4 regions of the Streptomyces sp. DT224 genome follow, and region 3 is predicted to be linked to each of the others. Evidence: riboswitches for the same ligand, from Rfam matches in the RefSeq annotation. Region 3 holds a riboswitch; each other region holds the start of a gene.

The links. Region 3 has a riboswitch for cyclic di-AMP ahead of ACLQ2N_RS25620 (M23 family metallopeptidase). Riboswitches for the same ligand answer to the same signal wherever they lie in the genome.
Positions count from the first base shown of each region.
Region 1: it holds a riboswitch for cyclic di-AMP, as region 3 does, so the genes downstream of both, ACLQ2N_RS33760 (M23 family metallopeptidase) here and ACLQ2N_RS25620 (M23 family metallopeptidase) in region 3, are expected to answer to the same signal.
Region 2: it holds a riboswitch for cyclic di-AMP, as region 3 does, so the genes downstream of both, ACLQ2N_RS33180 (M23 family metallopeptidase) here and ACLQ2N_RS25620 (M23 family metallopeptidase) in region 3, are expected to answer to the same signal.
Region 4: it holds a riboswitch for cyclic di-AMP, as region 3 does, so the genes downstream of both, ACLQ2N_RS10720 (transglycosylase SLT domain-containing protein) here and ACLQ2N_RS25620 (M23 family metallopeptidase) in region 3, are expected to answer to the same signal.

Region 1 covers NZ_JBNCLI010000018.1:21,148-26,837, reverse strand. The annotation lists gene ACLQ2N_RS33785 (FG-GAP-like repeat-containing protein) at 1-156, shown strand, start outside; tRNA gene ACLQ2N_RS33780 (tRNA-Lys) at 255-328, shown strand; gene ACLQ2N_RS33775 (SHOCT domain-containing protein) at 446-850, opposite strand; tRNA gene ACLQ2N_RS33770 (tRNA-Met) at 1,020-1,093, shown strand; gene ACLQ2N_RS33765 (PP2C family protein-serine/threonine phosphatase) at 1,281-2,444, shown strand; cyclic di-AMP (ydaO/yuaA leader) riboswitch at 2,656-2,809, shown strand; gene ACLQ2N_RS33760 (M23 family metallopeptidase) at 2,821-3,990, shown strand; gene ACLQ2N_RS33755 (aldo/keto reductase) at 4,157-5,101, shown strand; gene ACLQ2N_RS33750 (PrsW family glutamic-type intramembrane protease) at 5,123-5,690, opposite strand, start outside.
Region 2 covers NZ_JBNCLI010000017.1:9,004-14,693, reverse strand. The annotation lists gene ACLQ2N_RS33195 (STM4012 family radical SAM protein) at 1-185, shown strand, start outside; gene ACLQ2N_RS33190 (STM4011 family radical SAM protein) at 193-1,086, shown strand; gene ACLQ2N_RS33185 (SGNH/GDSL hydrolase family protein) at 1,103-1,957, opposite strand; gene ACLQ2N_RS33180 (M23 family metallopeptidase) at 2,141-3,037, opposite strand; cyclic di-AMP (ydaO/yuaA leader) riboswitch at 3,041-3,196, opposite strand; gene ACLQ2N_RS33175 (alpha-galactosidase) at 3,492-5,582, opposite strand.
Region 3 covers NZ_JBNCLI010000010.1:262,025-267,714, reverse strand. The annotation lists gene ACLQ2N_RS25630 (M16 family metallopeptidase) at 1-309, shown strand, start outside; gene ACLQ2N_RS25625 (M16 family metallopeptidase) at 336-1,718, shown strand; cyclic di-AMP (ydaO/yuaA leader) riboswitch at 1,947-2,111, shown strand; gene ACLQ2N_RS25620 (M23 family metallopeptidase) at 2,125-2,964, shown strand; gene ACLQ2N_RS25615 (GntR family transcriptional regulator) at 3,172-3,876, shown strand; gene ACLQ2N_RS25610 (HPr family phosphocarrier protein) at 4,048-4,329, opposite strand; gene ACLQ2N_RS25605 (GNAT family N-acetyltransferase) at 4,503-5,690, shown strand, end outside.
Region 4 covers NZ_JBNCLI010000004.1:70,603-76,292, reverse strand. The annotation lists gene ACLQ2N_RS10725 (FG-GAP repeat protein) at 1-1,501, opposite strand, end outside; gene ACLQ2N_RS10720 (transglycosylase SLT domain-containing protein) at 1,722-2,588, opposite strand; cyclic di-AMP (ydaO/yuaA leader) riboswitch at 2,592-2,776, opposite strand; gene ACLQ2N_RS10715 (2,3-dihydro-2,3-dihydroxybenzoate dehydrogenase) at 3,199-4,053, shown strand; gene ACLQ2N_RS10710 ((2,3-dihydroxybenzoyl)adenylate synthase) at 4,101-5,690, shown strand, end outside.

The DNA of each region.
Region 1 (5,690 bases), on a different contig from region 3:
GTCGGCATCGGCGACCTGAACGGCGACGGCCGGAACGACATCGTCGTCCGCGACTCGGCGGGCAAGCTGTTCCGGAACAACGGCAACGGCAAGGGCTCGTTCGGATCCCGTACGCAGATCGCCACCGGCTGGCAGACGTACAAGGGCATCTTCTGAGGCTCTGAGCCCGCCCCGGTCCCGATGACGGGGCCGCGCAGCCGATACCCGATCGGTTGCGCGGCCGGGGCGGGCTATGCTCGGGGGTGATGTGCCGAGGGCCGTTAGCTCAATTGGTCAGAGCAGCGGACTTTTAATCCGTTGGTTGTGGGTTCGAGTCCCACACGGCCTACCTCGTTGCCCCGGGTCCGCGCGTGCGCGGCCCGGGGCTCTGTCGTGTCCGAGGGCGGGCGGTGCTGTGTGCCGTCGTCCGGGCCGGAGCCGGCAGGGGCCGACGCCCGAGGGTGTGTCAGACCAGGAGCTTCGTCTTAGCCCGCTGGTACTCCTCCTCGGTGATCGCACCCTTGTCCTTGAGGTCGGCGAGCCTCGACAGGTCCTCCACGTGGCTGCCCTTGTGGCTGCCGTCCTCCGTACCCGCCGCGTCCCTGATGTACGCCTTGAAGGCGGCGTCACGCTCCCTCGCCTCCTGGACGTCGCGCTTGCCCATGGACTTGCCGCGGGCGATCACGTAGATCAGCACGCCCACATAGGGCAGTACCAGCGCGAGGATCAGCCAGCCGGCCTTGCCCCAGCCGCTCAGGTCGTGGCTGCGAAAGATGTCCATGATGACCCGGAAGAGCAGGAAGAGCCACATGATCCAGAGGAAGAACCAGAGCATCGTCCAGAACAGGTTGAGCAGGGGATAGTCGTCCATCGTCCACTCCCGGGTCCGCGTCGGACTGGCTGAATCTGAAAACAGTCATATCACCACATTCACCCCATTGCTCGTCGATGTGGGGCGCGGGGCGGGGAGGCGAGGGGGCCGGGGCGTGCGGGCCGTGGTCATGGGGGCCCCGAACATGACGTAGAGTTGGGTTCACCGACGCGGGGTGGAGCAGCTCGGTAGCTCGCTGGGCTCATAACCCAGAGGTCGCAGGTTCAAATCCTGTCCCCGCTACTGAAGGATCAGGCCCGGCACGCAGGCAGCGTGCCGGGCCTGATGCGTTTCGGCGGGGTTCCGAACGAGCGCACCCGCTTCGCCCCATCGGCGGCCGAGGATTCGCCCGGCGACCGCGCGGGCGCGAGGCTGGAGGCGGTGCGCGGTACCGTCCGCGGCCGTGGCTGCACCGGGCAGGAGACCGCAGGTGGGGAAGTGGGAACGACGGTGGCGCGGGCCCGACGGCGCGGTGAGCCGCCGGTTCGTCCGGGTGCTGCCGGTGGCGATGATCGTCATCGGGGTGGTGTTCGACCTCTTCACGCCGCCCTCCTACACGGCCGTCCCGATGTTCGCGGCCGCCCCGCTGACCGCCGCGCCCTTCTTCGGTATGGGCACCACGATCCGGATCGGGATCGCCTCGGTGCTCGCCGTCGCCGGAATCCGGCTCTGCACCGGTGATCTGGTCGAGGTGGTCTCGTTCATCGAGATGGTCACCGTGCTCACGGTCGCCGTGCAGGCGTGCGTGATCAACCGGGTCGTGCGGCGCGGCAGCGACCAGTTGGCGTCCGCCCGGATCATCGCCGAGACGGCCATGCGGGCCGTGCTGCCCGCGCCGCCCGAGCGGATCGGCGGACTCCAGGTGGCCGCGCGGTACGAGGCGGCACAGGCGGACGAGTTCGTCGGGGGAGACCTCTTCGCGGCCGCTGACACTCCGTACGGCGTACGGCTGGTGCTGGGCGACGTGCGCGGGAAGGGGCTGGAGGCGGTCGGCGCGGTGGCGGTGGTGATCGGGGCGTTCCGGGAGGCGGCGGAGCAGGAGAAGTCGCTGGAGGGCGTGGCGCAGCGGCTGGAGCGCGCGCTGGCACGCGAGTCGACCCGGGGTGGCGGGTTCGACGAGTTCGAGGAGTTCGTCACCGCTGTCCTGGCGGAGATCCCGCCGGGCGGCCAGGTGGCGCGGATCGTGAACCGGGGCCACCCCGACCCGCTGCTGCTGCACGGGGACGGGGCGGTGGAGGCGCTGACTCCCTCGGAGCCCGCGCTTCCGCTGGGCCTGGGCCTGGGGGTGCGGCCGGACCGCGCGGAGGGCTGGGAGCTGCCGCCCGGCGGGACGCTGCTGTTCTACACGGACGGCCTGTCGGAGGCGCGGAACGCCGACGGTGTCTTCTACGACCCGGCGGAGCGGCTGCGCGGGCGCCTCTTCCCCGGTCCCGAGGAGCTGTTGTCCGCGCTGACCGACGACGTACGACTGCATACGGGGGGCGAGTCGACCGACGACATGGCGCTGCTCGCGGTGGCCCGGCCGGCGAAGGGGCAGCCGGACCGCCGCAGGACGGTGAAGATCGTCAAGCGGGGTGCCACGCTGGGTGACTGAGGAGCGTCGCTCCGCATAACATTTGACGCAACGTCAGAAAACGCGTAGTGGCCGGGTGGCGATCAACTCGCCCGGTTCCACCCGGTTGTGTCCCGTAAAGTCCAGGCCATGGGCGTGAACGATCAGTGGGAACAGCTTGGAATCGGACCCGTCTGTCTATTAACGTTCGATAACGCAGCGCGGTTGTCCCAGCCGTCGTCAGGGACGGCGCCGCGCGCGTGCGCCGAATTCCGCAAGGGAACCGGGGAACCACCTACATGGGGTGAATCGGGCATCTTCGTCTTCACAAGAGGCGGAGGGACCCGTAGGAGACCTTCCTGCTCCGAACCCGTCAGCTAACCCGGTAGGCGAGAAGGAAGGAAAGGAGTGCGCCCGCGTGGCGTCCAACAAGCCTGCCCCCGAATCACCTTCCCGGTTCGTGCCCGAATACGGTGCCGACTCCGCGTCCGTCCCCGGCGCCGCGTACATTCCGGAACAGGGAAGCGACTACGCGGCCGATCGGGGCGACGGCTTCGGCACCGGTGCCGGTTTCGGCAGCGGCTTCCGCGCCGACGACGCCGACTCCGAGCGGACCTGGGAGGAATGGAACCCCACCGAGGAGTCCGTCCGTCCCGTCCGCGGCAAGCACCGCGTCGCCAAGCAGCGCAATGGTCTGGCCCGTAGCTCCACCGTCCTCGGCGTCGGTGTCATCGCGGCCGTCGGCGCGGGCGGCATGGCCACCGCACAGAGCAAACCGCCGGTCTCCATCTCTCTTCCCGATTCCATCGCGGACAATCTCCCCGACGCCAAGTCCCTTCCCGGCGTGGGTGCGTTGTTCTCCGGCGAGAGCGAGGCGGAAACCCCCGCGACCGCCACCGCCGCCGCACCGCTGACCACCGCCGGCATCACCACCGCCGAGGCCGAGCAGGGCACCACGGACGCCGGCGAGGCGCTGCGCGCCCGCATCCTCCAGCAGGCCGAACAGCAGCAGGGCGCCGCCGACGCCGAGGCGAAGGCGGCCGAGGAGAAGGCCGCTGCCGAGAAGGCGGCCGCCGAGGCGAAGAAGCAGCAGGACGAGGCCGAGGCCAAGGCCGCCGCGGAGAAGAAGAGGGAGGCGGAGGAGGCGAAGAAGAAGGCCGAGGCCCTGCGCCTGGCCAAGCTCGCCGCCGGCTACGCCATTCCCACCTCCTCGTACACGATCACCTCGACGTTCGGCGAGGCCGGTTCGATGTGGTCCTCCGGCTACCACACGGGCCTCGACTTCGCGGCCCCGACCGGTACCCCGATCAAGGCCATTCACACCGGCACCGTCAAGTCGGCCGGCTGGTCCGGCGCCTACGGCTACCGCACGGTGCTGGAGCTGGAGGACGGTACCGAGCTGTGGTTCTGCCACCAGTCCTCGATCGGCGTCACGGTCGGCCAGAAGGTCACCACCGGCGACACGATCGGCCGCGTAGGCGCGACCGGAAATGTGACCGGCCCGCACCTCCACCTGGAGGTCCACACCCCGGACGGCACCGGCATCGACCCGATGGCCTGGCTGCGCGCCCGCGGTCTGACCGTCTGAGGTCCGTTTCCCCCGAAGACCCGGCCCTTCCCGGTAGGCGGCCGTCCGAACCCCGGCAGCCCTGACGCACACCCCCCGACGTCAGGGCTGCCGGTTCGCGTGGCCGCGGCCTGACGGATGTATGCGGCACGGAATAGCGGGGTGTGCGCAAACCGTTCTCCCCCTTATGACTTCACTGCGCAATCTCGGCCCGTCCGGCCTCCAGGTCTTCCCGCTCTGCCTCGGTGGAAACGTCTTCGGCTGGACCGCGGACGAGGAGCGGTCCTTCGCCGTCCTCGACGCGTACACGGCGGCCGGCGGCAACTTCGTGGACACGGCCGACGCCTACTCGCACTGGGTTCCCGGCAACGAGGGCGGAGAGTCGGAGACGGTCATCGGCAAGTGGCTCGCGTCGCGCGGCAACCGGTCCGACGTCGTGGTGGCCACCAAAGTCGGCGCCCTCCCCGGCTACAAGGGCCTTTCGGCGCCCACGATCAAGTCGGCCGCCGAGGAGTCGCTGCGCCGGCTCGGCACGGACCACATCGATCTGTACTACACGCACTTCGACGACGAGACCGTCCCGGTCGAGGAGATCATCACCGCCCTCGACGAGCTGGTGAAGGAGGGCAAGGTCCGCGAGATCGCCGCCTCCAACATCAGCCCGGCCCGGCTGCGTGCCTCCCTCGAATTCTCCGAACGCGAGGGACTGGCCCGCTATGTGGCGCTCCAGCCGCACTACAACCTCGTCTCGCGGGACACCTACGAGGGCGATCTCCAGGACACCGCCGCCGACGCCGGGCTCGCGGCCGTCCCGTATTACGCGCTGGCCGCCGGCTTCCTCACCGGCAAGTACCGCCCGGGGACGACCGTGGACAGCGCCCGCGCCGGGAGGGCGGCCGGCCACCTGGAGTCGGAGCGCGGCCGGCGGGTGCTCGCCGCGCTCGACACGGTGGCGCGGGACCGGGACGCCGAGATCGCGACGGTGGCCCTGGCCTGGCTCGCCTCCCGCCCGACGGTCGCCGCGCCGATCGCCTCCGCCCGGACGGTCGACCAACTGCCCGCGCTGCTGGCGGTCGCCGGTCTCCAGCTGACGGACGAGGAACTGTCGACGCTGACGGCGGCCTCGGCCTAGGCTCGTTCGCCTGCGCGGAGGTCACCGGCCTGTGTACGGATCGGGCCGGTGACCTCCGGTGCAGGGCGGTGCGGTGCGGGGCTGCTGGTCGTAGGGCTGTGCCGGGTACGGGGACGGGCCGATGTACGAGTTCGGGGCGCCGTTGTACGGGGGCGGGCCGCCGTACGCGTACGGCGTGGTGCCCGCGTACGGCCGGCCGGGCGGCCAGGCGGCCGTGTAGCCGGGCGGCCGGCGGTGGGTGGCCCGGGCCGCGTACGCGAGGGCTGGGCCGGCGATCTCACGGCGCTGCCACAGGTGGTGCAGCAGCTCCAGCTCGCGCGCGGCGAAGTCCGGGTCCGCCCTGCCCCGGCCGGCCTGCCGCCGCAGGGAGGCGAGGGACGTCGCGAACGCCTCGTACTCGGCGACCGCACGCGCCGCCGCCCTGCCGCGCTCCTTCGCCTCCTTGGCGCGGACCGTCGCGTACGCCGGGTGGTACGGATGGCCGGAGACGCTCGCCGCGTACCGCCGGCGCGCCGCGTTCCTGGCGAGGGCACGGGCCCGCATGGAGGCGAGGGCGCGGGGCTCGTCGGGCGTGAGCCAGCCGGCTTCG
Region 2 (5,690 bases), on a different contig from region 3:
CGCCGTACGAGGACTTCCCGGAGGAGCTGGCCCGGTTCGGGGCCCGGGGCTGGCTCGACGGCGGGGCCCCGGCCGAGGGACTGCTGCGGCTGTCGCCGGAGGGGCTGGCGTACTCCGACGCGCTGGGCCCGGAGCTCTTCTCCCCCACCGTGCGGGCCGCGATGGCCGCGTACGAGCTGAAGTGAGTCACCCGTGGACCTGACCATTCTCTACCGGGGCCCGCTCGCCTCCTGCGACTACGACTGCCCGTACTGCCCGTTCGCCAAGCGGCGCGACACCCCGGAGCAGCTGCGGGCCGACCGGGCGGCGCTCGAACGGTTCACCGCGTGGGCGGCGGCGCAGACCGGTGACCGGATCTCGGTGCTGTTCACACCGTGGGGCGAGGGCCTGGTGCGCTCCTGGTACCGCCGGGCGATCGTGGAGCTGGCGGGCCTCCCGCACGTGCGCCGGGTCGCGATCCAGACGAATCTGAGCGGCCGGACGCGGTGGCTGGCCGAGGCGCCGGAGGCGGCCCGCGAGCGGATCGCGCTGTGGTGCACGTACCACCCGGGGCAGACGCCGTACGAGCGTTTCCTCGGCCGGTGCGCGGAGCTGGAGGACCTCGGGGTCCGGTACAGCGTGGGCGTCGTGGGGTTCGACGCCCATCTCGGTGAGGCGCGGCGGCTGCGCGCGGCGCTCGCGGACGAGGTGTACCTCTGGGTCAACGCGGCGGAGGGGCACACCTACACGGACGAGGAGGCGGAGCGGTGGACGGCGATCGACCCGCTGTTCCCGTACAGCCGCCATCCGCACCGCTCGGCGGGGCTGCCCTGCCGGACCGGTGAGTCGGTGATCTCGGTGGACGGGGACGGCACGGTGCGCCGCTGCCACTTCGTCCGGGCGGAGCTGGGCAATCTGTACGACGGGAGCTATCGGCGGGCGCTGGGGCCGCGGGCCTGCCCGCTCGCCGTCTGCGACTGCCACATCGGATACGTCCACCTGGAGACGCTGCCGCTGTACGACGTCTTCGCGGGCGGGGTCCTGGAGCGGATCCCGGCGGCGCTGCCGCTGTCCCCGGTCGCCGCGACGCGGTCGCGGGGCGACTGAGGACAGCGGGGGCTGTTCAGAGCGGCAGCAGGTCCGGCCGCTTCGGCTCGACGTGGTCCCCGGAGGACTCGCCGCGCAGCCGCCGCCCGATCCACGGGACCAGGTACTCGCGCGCCCAGTGGATGTCGTCGCGACGGATCTCCAGCGTGCCGCGCGGGGGCTGTGGCGGCCACGGCTGGTCCGGGTCGGCCGGCACGTCGAGGCCGAGGACCTGGGCGGCGCGGAGCGCGACCCGGGTGTGCCCCTCGGGCGACAGGTGGAGCCGGTCGCCGTCCCAGGCGCGCCGGTCCTGCACGGAGCGCAGCGACCAGAGGTCGAGGACCGGGCAGTCGTAGCGGTCGGCGATGGCCCGGACGTGAGCGGTGTAGGTGGCGATCTTGCCGCGCAGATGGCGCAGCACGGGGACGCCACGGGTGTCGAAGCCGGTGGTGACCATGACGGTGCCGACCGACCGCGTGAGGTCGGCGACCGCCCGCTCGAAGCGTTCGGCCACGTCGTCCGGGTCGGTGCCCGGCCGGATGATGTCGTTGCCCCCGGCGCAGAAGCTCACCAGATCGGGGGCGAGTTCCTTGGCGCGGGGCACCTGCTCCTCGACTATCTGGTCGAGGAGGCGTCCTCGTACGGCGAGATTGGCGTACCGGAAGTTCCCGTGCGCGGAAGCGGGCGAGCCCTCGGGGCCCGTCGGTGTGCCGGGCTCGGGAAGCCGGTCCGCGAGGAGTACCGCGAGCCGGTCGGCCCAGCCGACGAATGTTCCGTCGGGGCCGGGGTCGCCGACTCCCTCGGTGAAGCTGTCGCCAATCGCCGCGTACGACCCGATGGCGCCCTGTCGGTCGATGACGCCCTGTTGGATGTTGCTCGAATCGTTTGCCACAAACGCATATCCTGCACCCCGGAATGTGACCTACGCGACCGTAATAAGGGGTTGACGGGGGGTGAGATAAACCACCCGGTCAGTTTTCGGTAAAGAGGGAATAAGCAGAGGGACGGAGTGCCGCGGCACTCCGTCCCTCTTTGCCGATCAGTGACCCGGATCACCGGGCCGGTACTGCCTGGATCAGACGTAGATCCCGTGCGACGCCAGGTAGGCGATCGGGTCGATGTCCGAGCCGTACTCCGGGCCTGTGCGGACCTCGAAGTGCAGGTGCGGGCCGGTGGCGTTGCCGGTGGAGCCGGAGAGGCCGACCTGCTGGCCCGCGGTCACGGTCTGGCCCGCCGAGACGGAGAGCGAGGACATGTGGCCGTACTGGGAGTAGTGGCCGTCGGCGTGCTTGATGACGACCTGGTTCCCGTAGGCGCCGCCCCAGCCCGCGGTGACGACGGTGCCGGAGGTGATCGCCTTCACGCTGGTGCCGGTGGAGACGGGGAAGTCGATCCCGGTGTGGCTGCCGCTGGACCAGTTGGCACCGGAGGCGCGGTAGGCGGTGGTGTGGTTGCCCGGGACCGGGTGGACGTAGCCGGAGGCGTTGTCCTGGGCGGCCGGGGCTTCGGTCTTCGCCTCGGTCTTCGTCTCCGCCTTGGGCGCCGCGGTCTTCGCCTCGGTCTTCTCCGCCGTCTTGGCGGGGGCCTCGGACGGCGTGGCGGCTGCGGCCTTGGCGCCGAGGGTCAGCTTCATGCCCGGGAAGATCAGGCTCGGGTTCTCGCCGACGACCTCGCGGTTGTCCTGGTACAGCTTCTGCCAGCCGCCCTTGAGGTGGTACTGGGCCGCGATCTTCGACAGGTAGTCGCCGGAGACCACGGAGTAGGTGGTGGTGCCGGTGCTCTTCACGGGCGTGGCCGGGGCGGTGTGCGCGGCGGCCGACTTCGAGGTGGCCGGGGCGGTCTGCTCCGCGGCGTGGGCACCGGTGGCGCCGAGCAGCGGAAGCGCGATGACGGCGCCGCCGGCGCTCGCGGCGACGACGCCGCGGGCGATGGTGCTGGACTTGGGACGGCGGTGCTTACCCGAGTTGGGCATGAAGAATTTCCTCTCCGGCGCCTGCGAGGTGAGCTGTCGGGTTCGGGCTGGAGATGCCCGGCCGCGCCTGGCGCGACTTCACCCCTAGCCGTCCGGTCGTCCCGGTCGGCGGCTTACCTGGTTCCCCCGCTCCTGCCACACGGTGAGTGGATGCGAATTCCGGACGGCGGCAGGATTGGGCGTTCCATCCGGATGGACATGGAACGTAAGCGAGCCGGGACGACGGAAACAAGCCACGGGTTCGGCACCGGATTCCGCTTCGGAATTGCGGTGCGGAATTCCGGTCACACTCCGTGGATTACGGATCTTGGCTTTCCGCGCGGCGCGGGGGCTACCCAGCCGGGGCGCCACCACACACCGTCACGGATATGATCCCGCTCACGAGCGGGTGATCATCTCCCGCGCAACCGGGGCGATTTGTCCATAACGCATCAATACGGACATGCCATGGCCATCATCCGCGGCGCAGCCGCACCACCCGCGCGTCCAGGTCGCCGCGCAGCCCCGTCCGCAGCCCGTGGTGCATCAGCACCGAACCGTGGTGCACCGCCCCCGTGTCCAGGCAGGTGTACGCCGCCTCCGGGTCGAGCCCGCGCAGCCGCAGCGCCGGCGGCTCCTCCCCGTACCGCTGCGCGTGGAGCCACGCCAGCACGACGGTGTCAGCGCCCCGCACGTACTGCACGGCGCTGAGCCCCGGGCCCGGCGCGCGCAGCCGGTACAGCTCGCCCAGCTGCACGACCGGGCGGATCTCCTTGTACAGCTCCACCCACCCGCGCGCCTCGTCCAGCTCGGCCGCGCTCCACTCGGTGAGGTCCCCGCCGATCCCCAGCACCCCGGCCATGGCGCTGACGAACCGGAAGCGCAGCGAGGAGCGGCGGCCGTTCAGCTGGACGTTCGGGCTGTCGGTGACCCAGGCCGCCATCACGCGCGCCGGGTGGAGATGCCCGAAGCCGTCCTGGATGGCGAGGCGGTCCAGCGGGTCGGTGTTGTCGGACGTCCAGACCTGGTCGGTACGGGAGAGGATGCCGAGGTCGATCCGGCCACCGCCGCCCGAGCAGGACTCGAAGGCGACGCCGGGGTGGGCGGCGCGCAGCCGGTCGATCAGCTCGTAGAGGGCCTCCACGTGCTCGGTCCACAGTCGCTGCGGGTAGTCGGCGCCCGGCCAGCCGGCGTCCGAGAAGCAGCGGTTGAAGTCCCATTTCACGTAGTCGACGGGCGTGCCCGAGAGCAGGGCATCCAGGCTCTCCCACAGATACGCCCGTACATCGGGGCGGGCCAGGTTGAGGACCAGCTGGTTGCGGAATTCGGTGCGCTCCCGGCCGGGGAAGTGCTGGACCCAGTCGGGGTGGGCGCGGTAAAGATCGCTGTCGGGGTTGACCATTTCCGGCTCGACCCAGATCCCGAACCGCATGCCGAGGCCGTGGACATGGCGGGCGAGCGGCCCGAGACCGTCGGGGAAGCGCTCCGGATTCGGCGTCCAGTCGCCGAGTCCGGCCCGGTCGCTCACCCGCTGCCCGAACCAGGCGTCGTCGACGACGAACAGCTCGACGCCCATCGCGGCGGCACGGCGGGCCAGCGCCCGCTGCTGGTCCTCCGCGATGTCGAAGCCGGTGGCCTCCCAGGAGTTGTAGAGCACCGGACGCGGCTCGAAGGCGTCGGGGACGACATGGGCGAGCTGCCACGCGTGCCAGGCCCGGCTCGCCCCGCCGAAACCGCCCTCGCTCCACAGCCCGGCGAAGACCGGGCTGGTGTACGACTCCCCCGGCGCGAGCCGCAGCAGCCCGGAGTCGTCGTGGCCGGCGCCGCCGGTGATCTGTACGAGCCCGTCCGGCAGCCGCTGTACGGCGATGCGCCAGGACCCGGACCAGCCGAGCGCGCAGCCGTAGACCTCCCCGGTCTCCTCGGTGGCGGCACCGTCCGCGTCCAGGGCGACCCAGGGCAGGCCCTGGTGGCCGGTGTGGCCGCGCCGGCTGGAGAGCAGGTGCTCCCCGTACGCGAGCTCCGTGCGCTCCAGCCGGGTCTCCGCCGCCCAGCGGCCGTGCAGCCGGCTGAGCCGCCAGCGGTCGCGGGCGGGCGGCGCCCAGGCCGCCGCGTCGGCGCGGAGCAGTTCGAGGGGCGGGCCGTCCGGTCCCGTGTGGGTCAGCGTGGTCCAGCGCTCGATGACGTCGGAGTCGTCCCGCATCCGGTAGTGCAGCGTGATCGCGAGGCGGTGCACCGGGTCGTCGAAGGACAGCCGCAGCTCGTCGCCGTCCACCGCGTCTCCGGCGAAGACCCACGCGGTCCCGCGCACCTCGTCGGTGCGCACCGACAGGGCGGGACGGACGAACCGGGGGCCGCCCTCGACCGGGTACTCCTCGCGGCCGTCGAGCGGGGACTCGAAGCCCCGGACGGGCGGCGCGGGTGCCGACGCCAGGGCCTGGGCGGCGGCCAGCGAGATGCGCGGGCCCCAGTGCAGGTGCAGCAGTTCGTGCCGTCCGGTGAGACGGAGGGCGTAGCTCCCGCTCGCCCCCGTCAGCAGCCAGATCCGGTCGCCCGTCTCGATCATCGCGCCCCCGTCCGCATGCCCACGGATTCACACAGGTCCGCACATCATCGACCGTCCTCAGTGGCGGGGCAACGGTGCCTGCCCGGAAATCCCGCGCCGCCGGCCGAG
Region 3 (5,690 bases):
ACGGCGGAGGAGATGGAGCGCGCCCAGGCCCAGTTGGAGCGCGAATGGCTGGACCGCCTCGGCACGGTCGCGGGCCGCGCCGACGAACTGTGCCGGTACGCCGTGCTGTTCGGCGACCCGCAGCTCGCGCTGTCCGCCGTGAACCGGGTCCTCGACGTCACCGCCGAGGAGGTCAAGGCCGCCGCGCAGGCGCAGCTGCGGCCCGACAACCGGGCGGTCCTGGTCTACGAACCGGTCGAGCCCGCCGAGGCAGCCGAAGAGGCCGACGCCGCCACCGACACCGACGCGCACGAAGGGGCGGACCAGTGACCGACGCTGCCGCGACTGAAGTTTCGATGCAGTTCCACCCGCAGCCCGCCCCCGGCGTGGCCCGCCCCTGGGCCTTCCCCGCGCCCGAGCGGGGCTCCCTGCCCAACGGCCTCACCGTCCTGCGCTGCCACCGCCCCGGCCAGCAGGTCGTCGCCGTCGAGATCTTCCTCGCCGCCCCCCTGGACGCCGAGCCCGAGGGCCTGGACGGCGTGGCGACGATCATGTCGCGCGCGCTGTCCGAGGGCACCGACAAGCACAGCGCCGAGGAGTTCGCCGCCGAGCTGGAACGGTGCGGCGCCACCCTCGACGCCCATGCCGACCACCCCGGCGTCCGGGTCTCCCTGGAGGTCCCGGCCTCCCGCCTGGCCAAGGCGCTCGGCCTCGTCGCCGAGGCGCTGCGGGCGCCGGCCTTCGCGGACAGCGAGATCGAGCGCCTGGTGCGCAACCGGCTGGACGAGATCCCGCACGAGCACGCCAACCCGGCCCGCCGCGCGGCCAAGCAGCTCTCCAAGGAGCTTTTCCCGGCCACGGCCCGCATGTCGCGTCCGCGCCTGGGCACCGAGAAGACCATCGAGCGGATCGACGCCGCTGCCGTGCGCGCCTTCTACGACGCGCACATCCGCCCGTCCACCGCCACCGCCGTGGTCGTCGGCGACCTCACGGGCATCGACCTGGACGCGCTGCTCGCCGAGACCCTCGGCGACTGGTCCGGGGACGCCTCCGAGCCCCGCCCCGTCCCGCCGATCACGGCCGACGACACCGGCCGGGTGATCATCGTGGACCGCCCCGGCGCGGTGCAGACGCAGCTGCTGATCGGGCGCATCGGCGCGGACCGCCACGACAGCGTGTGGCCCGCCCAGGTTCTCGGCACCTACTGCCTGGGCGGCACGCTGACGTCCCGGCTCGACCGGGTGCTGCGCGAGGAGAAGGGGTACACCTACGGCGTGCGGGCCTTCGCCCAGGTGCTCCGCTCCGGCGCCGCCGACTCCACCTCGGGGGCGACGGGCGCCGCGATGCTCGCCATCAGCGGTTCCGTGGACACCGAGTCCACCGGTCCGGCGCTGGACGACCTCTGGAAGGTGCTGCGGACGCTGGCCGCCGAGGGGCTGACGGACACCGAGCGCGAGACGGCCGTGCAGAATCTCGTGGGCGTCGCGCCCCTGAAGTTCGAGACGGCGGCCTCCGTCGCGAGCACTCTCGCCGACCAGGTGGAACAGCACCTCCCGGACGACTACCAGGCGACGCTGTACGCGCGTCTCGCTGAGACCGGCACGGTGGAGGCGACCGCGGCCGTGGTCAGCGCCTTCCCGGTGGACCGGCTGGTCACGGTCCTGGTCGGCGACGCCTCGCGCATCGAGGAACCGGTCAGGGCGCTCGGCATCGGAGAGGTGTCGGTCGTCACCGGCTGATCTGTCGGTCAGCCCGCTGAGCGGGCTACGAGGGCTCCGGCGCGCGGTCGCCGGAGCCCTCGTGCGCGTCCGGCCGCTTTCCGGCCGCTGTGCACCTTTTGCTCGCCGAGGGGCCGGCTCGCCCTGTGGGATGCGCTACAAAACCCCTTGTCCGTTTGGTGGTGGGAAGTCCGTCCGCTTAGCGTCGGGTCCGCTGTCCGCCACTCGTACGCGCATCCGTGACGTACCGGGCAGCCATCGCCGAGTCCCCGTCAGGCGCGAGCCCGGGGAGCCGGGGACCCACGCAGTCCCTGGGGTGAATCGGATGCCCGCGCTCCGTCAGCGGAGGCGTCCGTAGGAGACCTTCCTGCTCCGAACCCGTCAGCTAACCCGGTAGGCGAGAAGGAAGGAAAGGACCCGTCACCCCATGGCGTTCACCCGTGCCACCGGGAAGCACCGTGCCCCGAGCCGCCTGACGCGCGCCGGCGCCAAGGCCGTCGGCGTCGCCACGCTCGCCGCCGGCGGTGTCATCGGCTCCCTGGCTTCCCCGGCCCTCGCCGCCGACGACGGTACGGCCCCCGCCGCCACCGAGACCGGCCTCTCCCAGCTCCTCGCCATCGAGAGCACCCTCGCCGACCGGATCGACGCCCAGGCCGAGGCGCAGCAGCACCAGGCCGAGGCCGCCGAGAAGAAGGCGGCGGCCAAGGCGACGGCGGTGGCCAGGAAGAAGGCCGAGGCCGCGAAGAAGAAGGCCGTCGAGACGGCGGCCAAGGCCAAGGAAGCGGCCACGGCGAAGGCCAGGGCCGCCCGCGAGGCGTCCGCCCGCGCCGGCCGCTCCTCCGCCCGCACCGCGCTGGGCTCGTCCTACCGGCTGCCCGTCGCCGGCTCGTACGTGACCACCGGCTACAAGTCCAGCGGCTCGCTCTGGTCCTCCGGCAGCCACTCCGGCATCGACTTCCACGCCGTGTCCGGAAGTTCGGTCGTCGCCGTCGGCGCCGGCACGGTCGTGGAGGCCGGCTGGGGCGGGGCGTACGGCAACAACATCGTGCTCCGGATGGCGGACGGCACGTACACCCAGTACGGCCATCTCTCCTCGATCGGCGTCTCCGTCGGCCAGAGCGTCGCGGCCGGCCGGCAGATCGGGCTCTCCGGCTCGACCGGCAACTCCACCGGCCCGCACCTCCACTTCGAGGCCCGGACGACGCCCTCCTACGGCTCCGACATGGACCCGGTCGCCTATCTGCGCGCCCACGGCGTCAGCGTCTGACGGGCTCAGGCCCCTGCCGAAGGCCCCGGCATCCCGCCGGGGCCTTCGCCGCGTCCGCACCTCCGTGTGCGCCTTCGGCCGCTGCGCCGCGGCAAAAGATATTCACGAATTCCCGCCCGGCATCGGAAATGCGAGCGCATTGCAATAGAGTCACGCCAGAGGTGTCGATCGGCCGCTGTTCGCGGGGATTGAGGCGGAGGTTCGGACATGCGTGTTCCGGCGCATTCGGTATGCACGGCAATCCGTGACGACATCGTCTCCGGTGTCTTCGAACGCGGCAGCCGGCTCACCGAGGAGGTGCTCGCGCGGCGTTACGGGGTCTCCCGCGTCCCCGTACGGGAAGCGCTGCGCACCCTGGAGTCGGAGGGCTTCGTCGTCACCCGCAGACACGCCGGAGCCTGCGTCGCCGAGCCCTCGGAACAGGAGGCCGCCGACCTGCTGGAAGTCCGCATGCTGCTGGAACCGCTGAGCGCCGCCCGCGCGGCCCAGCGCCGGACGGAGGCCCACCTCAAGGTGTTGCGCGGCCTGGTCAGGCTCGGGCAGGAGCGGGCCCGCCGCGGTGAGGGCGAGGACCTGCGCTCCCTGGCCGGCTGGTTCCACGAGACGCTGGCCCAGGCATCCGGCAGCCCGGGCCTCATCGCCCTGCTCACCCAGCTCCGCCACAAGATCGCCTGGATGTACGCGGTCGACCAGCCGGCCCGCCCGGCGGAAGCCTGGGCCGATCACGGGGCCCTCGTGGACGCCGTGGCGCGCCGGGACGCGGAGCGGGCGAGGGCCCTGGCCGCACAGCTCGCCGAACGCCATGGCGCCACGCATCGGCTCCGCCGCGCCGCCCGTCCCGCCGGCGTGCCCCGGGCCGGCCGTGTGAGGGCTTCGCAACCTGCCGTACACACCGCGAGCGGCCGGAATTAACAAAGGGCGCGTACAAATAAAGAAAGGCGCGTGTGAAAAGGCCGGGACAAGTGGCGCCGCCCATTCTTTCCGGGTCGCCGCCACTTCGCCCCGCACACGTAAAAGCCGCGGCGCCCCATGCAGGGGGCCGCGGCTTTCCCGTGAGAATTCCGGCGGTGTCGGCCGCTCGGCTCAGACGGTCTCCGGAAGCTCCTCGAGGCCCTCGGCGACCAGCTTCGCCAGGCGGTCCAGAGCCGCCTCGGCGTTGTCCGCGTCGGACGCGAGCACGATCTCCTCGCCGCCCTGGGCGCCGAGACCGAGCACCGCGAGCATGGAGGCCGCGTTCACCGGGTTGCCGTCCGCCTTGGCGATGGTGACGGGAACGCCGGAGGCCGTGGCGGCACGGACGAAGATGGAAGCGGGGCGGGCGTGCAGGCCCTCGGCCCAACCGACGTTTACGCGGCGCTCAGCCATGGTTCTGCCCTTCAAGAATCAACGGTTGTCTAGACCAGTGTCTCATGTGGTGCGCGATGCTCCGGGCAGACCCGCGGGCCCTCCCGGGCGCCGCGTCCGCGGTCGTCCGGAGACCTCAGACTGCCCCGGCCCCGGCACCCCCGCGACCCGTGCGACAGCCGTAGGCTTTCCCCATGCAGCCCTCTCCGGAGCAGAGTCCGCAGCACGCCTACCCCGATCACTGGGAGGCGGACGTGGTGCTCCGCGACGGCGGCACCGCGCGGATCAGGCCGATCACCACGGACGATGCCGAGCGGCTGGTCAGCTTCTACGAGCAGGTTTCCGACGAGTCGAAGTACTACCGCTTCTTCGCGCCCTACCCCCGGCTCTCCGCCAAGGACGTCCACCGCTTCACCCATCACGACTACGTCGACAGGGTGGGCCTGGCCGTCACGGTGGGCGGCGAGTTCATCGCCACCGTCCGCTACGACCGGATCGACGCGACCGGCCGCCCCGCCTCGGCCCCCGCCGACGAGGCCGAAGTCGCCTTCCTCGTCCAGGACGCCCACCAGGGCCGGGGCGTGGCCTCGACCCTGCTCGAACACATCGCGGCCGTCGCCCGCGAACGCGGCATCCGGCGCTTCGCGGCGGAAGTGCTGCCCGCCAACACCAAGATGATCAAGGTGTTCCGGGACGCCGGCTACACCCAGCAGCGCAGCTTCGAGGACGGGTCGGTCCACCTCACCCTGGACCTCGAACCCACCGCCGAGTCCCTCGCCGTCCAGCGCGCCCGTGAACAGCGCGCCGAGGCCAAGTCCGTGCAACGGCTGCTCGCCCCCGGCTCCGTCGCCGTCATCGGCGTCGGCCGCACCCCCGGCGGCGTCGGCCGCACCGTCCTGCGCAACCTGCTCGGTGCGGGCTTCACCGGCCGCGTCCACGCGGTGAACAGCGCCCTCTCCGCCGGCCAGGACACCATCGACGGGGTCCCGGCGCACCGCTCCCTGGGCGAGATCGGCGAGGCGGTCGACCTCGCGGTGGTCGCCGTGCCCGCCGACCGGGTCCCGGAGGCCGTCGCGGACTGCGGCGAACACGGCGTCCAGGGCCTGGTGGTCCTCTCCGCCGGCTACGCGGAGTGGGGCGCCGAGGGCCGCGAGCGCCAGCGGGAACTGGTGCGCCAGGCCCGTTCGTACGGGATGCGGATCATCGGGCCCAACGCCTTCGGCGTCATCAACAACTCCGAGGCGGTCCGGCTCAACGCCTCGCTCGCCCCGGACCGGCCCGCCTCCGGGCGCATCGGCCTGTTCACCCAGTCCGGCGCCATCGGCATCGCCCTGCTCTCCGGGCTCTACCGGCGCGGCGCGGGCCTCTCCACCTTCATCTCG
Region 4 (5,690 bases), on a different contig from region 3:
CGAGGCGGGCCTTCGTCCGGGGGGCGCCGAGCGATCCGCCGTCGAAGGTCCACGATCCGGTGGCGCTCACACCGTCGGCCCCGGAGGGGAGCACCCAGACGACCCCGTTGCCCCCGTCCTCACCCGGAGCGGCGGCGAGCAGGTCGGAGCGCCCGTCGCCGTCGGGGTCGGTCAGGCGGACCCGGGCGCCCCAGGCGTCGTACGCCTCGGTCACCCCGGGCACCTCCCCGGAGTCCTGGTTCCAGGAGCGTGCGCCGGCCGTCGTGAGACCGTCCGACGCGCCGCGCAGCAGCCATACGGCCCCCGACTCGATGCGCGACATGTCCGCGCCCGGTGCTCCGACGTCCTCGCCGGGCGCTCCGACGACCACGTCCGCGTAGCCGTCGCCGTCGGTGTCGCCCACGGACAGGCCGGTGCCCCAGCCGTCGCCCTGCTCGGAGACGCCGGGGACGCCCAGGGAGTCCTGGGACCACCAGGCGGGCTCGGTGCCGGGCCCCGAGGCGCCGACGACCGGGCCGTCACCGGCACTGCCGTAGTAGACGCCGACCACGCCGCCCTCCGGCGCGTCGCTGCTGGTGCCGTCGGAGCGGTACGGGTCGCCCGTCACCAGGTCGTCGTAGCCGTCGTTGTTGATGTCCCCGGTGGCGACGGCGGGGCCGCCGCGCAGGGAGCGCTCGAAGCGGAGCCCCTGCACCTGGCCGGAGAAGTAGGCGGACCAGCCCTGCCCGCGGGCGGCGCCCGCGCTCGTCCCGGAGACGACGAGGTCGTCGAGGCCGTTGCCGTCGTAGTCGCCCGTGGTCAGGGACTTCGGGGCGATCTCGTGTCCGGGTTCGGCGGGGATCACGTTCTCGCGCTGGGCGGGGGCCAGGGGCGCGACCCCCTTCTTCAGCAGGGCCGGTTCGTAGCGGAAGAGCATGAGGTCGTACAGGTCGGTCACGGCCAGTTCGTCGCCGGGGATGTCGGGGCTGAAGTGGGCCGCCGCGAGCGCGCTGCCGAATCTCGCCCAAGCGCGGGGCTCGGCGGCCTGGAGCCAGTCGCTGTCGGCTCCGGTGAGCCCTTGCGGCGACCCCCACAGCACGACGGCGCCGCCCGCGTCGCCCACGGGCTCGATGTCCTCCCCGGGAACGCCGACGATCGCGTCGTCGTAGCCGTCGCCGTTCAGGTCTCCCGTGGCCAGGGACGCTCCGAAGGAGTCACCGGCCTCGGCGGCGCCGCGTACCCCTGGGGTGTTCTGGCTGAAGACGGCGGACGGGCTGGTGCCCAGGCCGTGCGCGGAGCCGTACTGCACGGTCACGAACCCGGCACCCGGCTTGGCGTCGATGGTCCCGCCGGGAGCGCCGATGAGCACGTCCTCGTGGCCGTCGCCGTCGAAGTCGCTGTGGCGGTCGTTCGCGTGCGTGGCGCCGGAGGTGACGGCGTAGGCGGAGGGCGCGGCGATGGCCGCACCCGTCAGCAGGAGGAGCGAGGCCGCGAGGACGGCGGCCGAACGGTACGTACGCACAAGTGGCTCCTTGGATCAAGGATGGCCGGGCGGGTCCGGGGGGCGCCGGGAAGAGCCCGCTGTCTTCCTGGACGCCCTGTTCGACACGTCTTGTGGCACAAGGGTTGTACGGTCTTTCCGCGACACGCGCGGTACGGCATGCGAAAGGGGTGGAAAGGAGCGCTTCCGCTCCTTTCCACCCCTGCTCACGGCCCTGCCCCGAGCGCGGGGCCGGTGTGGATCAGTACGCGCCGAAGACGTTGTCCATCGAGCCGTACGTGGCGGCGGCGTAGTTGCACGCGGCCGTGATGTTGGCGACCGGGTCGTAGATGTCCATCGACGTTCCGGGCACGTGGTAGGCGTCGAAGGTGGGCTGGATCACCTGGAGCAGACCCTTGGAGGGCGTGCCGTTGACGGCGTTGACGTCCCAGTTGTTGATCGCCATCGGGTTGCCCGAGGACTCGCGCATGATGTTGCGGTAGATGCCGTCGTAGCTGCCGGGGATGCCCTGCTGCGCCATGATGGCCAGGGATTCCTTGATCCAGCCGTCGAGGTCGTCGGTGTACGTGACGGCCGCCTGGGTCTCGGCGGGCTTCTCGGCGGCGACCGGGACGACGGTGCGCTCGGAACGGTCGGCGCGGTCGGCGCTCTCGGTCCGGGGAGCGGCGTCGCCGTTCTTCTCGGCGGTCTCCGCCTTGAATGCGCTCTTCTCCGCGGCCTTCGGGGCGGCGGCCTCGGACGTGGCGCCAATGGTCAGCTTCAGGCCCGGGTGAATGAGGTCGGGGTTGCTGCCGACAGCACCGCGGTTGTCCTTGTACAGCCGCTCCCAGCCGCCGCTGAGGGAATGCCCCTGGGCGATCTTGTAAAGCGAATCGCCGGACACCACGGAATAGGTGGAGGGCGCGGCCTCGCGGACGGCAATTCCCTTGCCGGCGACGGAAGTCGGGGCCGCCGCCTTTTCGGCGACGACGGACTTGGCGGGGGCGGCGGAGGCCGATCCGGCCGTGATCAGGGGGAGCGCGAGAACGGCTCCGCCCGCGCTGACGGCGATGAAACCGCGGGTCAGGGACGCGGACTTGGCACGACGGTGCTTACCCATGATGGGCATGGCGTATTTCCTCTCCGTCGCCTACGAGGTGAGCTGTCGGGTTCGGACTGGAGATGTCCGGTCGCGCATGGCGACTTCACCCCTAGCCGCTCCGGATTCCGGACCGGCGGCAAACCTGGGTCCCCCGCTCCTGCCGTACGTGAGTGGTCGGGTTCCCGGACGGCGGCAGGATTCGGCGTTCCATCCGGATTGATGACGGGACCGTAAGCGAGAAACGACGGCCGGAACAAGCCCGGAATTGCTGATCACAATTGTTTTGCAAGATCAATCAAAGGAAATGCTCATGATCGCCCGCGCCGGGGGAAGTCAAATTTCTTGGCACGACTGGGAACCGGGAGATCGGATCCTGCGTCAGAAACGGCCGACGTGACGCTGCCCACTGAAATCAGATTGCTCACGTTCGTCCGTTTTGAGGCGTTTGACCGCACCAAACCCTCTTTGATCGCCCTTCCTTGACCTTTTGCCCACTGGTCGACAAAAGGGGCATGGCGCGACGCGCGCGCGTCGTGGATCGCCGGTTCAGGCCCCCTCGCCCACGTGATCACCCTATGGTTAGGCTTACCTAAGTGTTGCCGTTTCCCGTTCACCGTCACATGGAGATCCCAGGACCATGGCGCCGCATTCCGCCTCTTCCTCCCGCCGTCCCCCCACCGCCGCGCCCGCCGTCGCCCCCGTCGAGCAGGAACTCACCGGCCGGCTGGCCCTCGTGACGGGAGCCGGACGCGGCATAGGCGAGGCGGTCGTGCGGGCCCTCGTCGCGCGCGGCTGCCGGGTTCTGGCGGCCGACGCGGCCCCGGAGGGGGTCGACGCCCTCGCCCGGGAGCACGACGGGGACGTCGTCGCCCGGACGCTGGACGTCACGGACGCGGCGGCCGTCGAGGCCCTGGTCGGCGAGGCCGAGCACACGCTCGGCGCCCTCGACATCGCGGTCAACGTCGCCGGGATACTGCGCTGTTCACCGGTCACCGAGCTGACCGACGAGGACTGGCGGGCGACATTCGCCGTCAACACCGACGGGGTGTTCCACGTCTCGCGGTCCGTCGCGCGCCGGATGGCGGACCGGGGCGCGGGCAGCATCGTCACCGTCGCGTCCAACGCCGCCGGCATCCCCCGCACGACCATGGCGGCGTACGCCGCGTCGAAGGCCGCGGCCGTCATGTTCACCAAGTGCCTCGGCCTGGAACTGGCCCCCCGGGGCGTCCGCTGCAACACGGTCTCGCCCGGCTCCACGCTCACCGACATGCAGCGCGGCATGTGGCCGGCCGATGAGGCGCACGACGACGGGCCAGCCGCCCAGCGCGTCATAGCCGGGGACCTGGCGAGCTACCGCACGGGCATTCCGCTGGGCCGGATCGCCGAACCGGCCGACATCGCCGAGGCGGTCGCCTTCCTCGTGTCCGACCGGGCCCGCCACATCACCCTGCACGACCTGTACGTCGACGGAGGCGCCACCCTGCGCGCCTGACCCGTCCGCCCGGCACCTCCGCAAACGCCCCCTGGAGTCCTGGAACGATGACCGCCTCACCGTACGAAGACGCCCCGACCTGGCCCGCCGAGTTCGCCGCCCGTTACCGCGCGGCCGGGCACTGGCGCGGCGAGACCTTCACGAGCATGCTGCGCGAACGGGCCGAGGCCCACGGCGACCGCGTCGCGCTGATCGACCCCGCGCCCGAGCGCCGCGCCTGGACGTACCGGGAGCTGGACGAGCGCGCGGCCCGGCTGGCGGCGGGCTTCCGGGCGCGCGGGATAGCCAGGGGCGACCGGGTCGTCGTCCAGCTGCCCAACATCGCCGAGTTCGCCGAGGTCGTCTTCGCCCTCTTCCGCATCGGCGCGCTTCCCGTATACGCGCTGCCCGCCCACCGCGAGGCGGAGATCGGCTACTTCTGCTCCTTCGCCGAGGCCGTCGCCTATGTCATCCCGGACAAGCACGCCGGATGCGACCACCGCGCGCTGGCCACCGCCGTACGGGAGCAGGCGCCCACCCTGAAGCACGTGTTCGTCGTCGGGGACCCCGGCGAGCACACCGCCCTGTCCGACGTGCCGTGCGACGCGGCCGGGGACCCGGAGGACGGGCCCGAGCCGCACGATCTGGCCTTCCTCCAGCTGTCCGGCGGTACCACGGGGGTGCCCAAGCTCATCCCCCGTACGCACGACGACTACATCTACTCGCTGCGCGGCTCCAACGAGATCTGCGGCGTCGACGCGGACACCCGCTTCCTGGTGGTCCTGCCCGCCGCGCACAACTTCCCGATGAGCTCGCCCGGCTGGCTCGGCACGCTGTACGCGGGCGGCACCGTGGTCCTCTGCCCGCGCCCCGACCCGGCCACGGCGTTCCCGGTCATCGAGCGGGAGCGCGTCACCATGACGGGCATGGTCCCGCCGCTCGCCCTGGTCTGGACGGACGCTGCCGCTTCGGCGGAGCAGGACCTGTCGAGCCTCGAACTGATCCTGGTCGGCGGCGCCAAATACAGTGAGACGGCCGCCCGACGGCTCGAACCGGCGCTCGGCTGCCGGCTGATGCAGGTCTTCGGGATGGCCGAAGGACTCGTCAACTACACCCGGCTGGACGACGACTACGAGACCGTCGTCACCACCCAGGGCCGCCCGATCTCCGAGGACGACGAGATCCGCATCGTGGACGACGCCGGACAGGAGGTTCCCGATGGGCAGTTCGGGCATCTGCTGACCCGGGGCCCGTACACGATCCGGGGCTACTGGCGCGCGCCCGGGCACAACAGGACCGCGTTCACCGAGGACGGGTTCTACCGCACGGGCGACATCGTGCGCCGCACCCCGAGCGGCCATCTCGTCGTGGAGGGACGGGCCAAGGACCAGATCAACCGGGGCGGAGAGAAGGTCGCTCCCGAGGAGGTCGAGAACATCATCCTCGCCCACCCGTCGGTGCACGACGTGTCGGTGGTCGGGGTGGCCGACCCGTATCTCGGTGAACGCACCCTCGCATACGTGATCCTGCGCGAGGGCGCCGAACCGCCCGGGGCGCTCGCCGTGAAGCGGCATGTGCGCGCACACGGGATCGCCGCGTACAAGGTGCCCGACCTCGTCGCATTCGTGGACGTCTTCCCGCAGACGGGGATCGGCAAG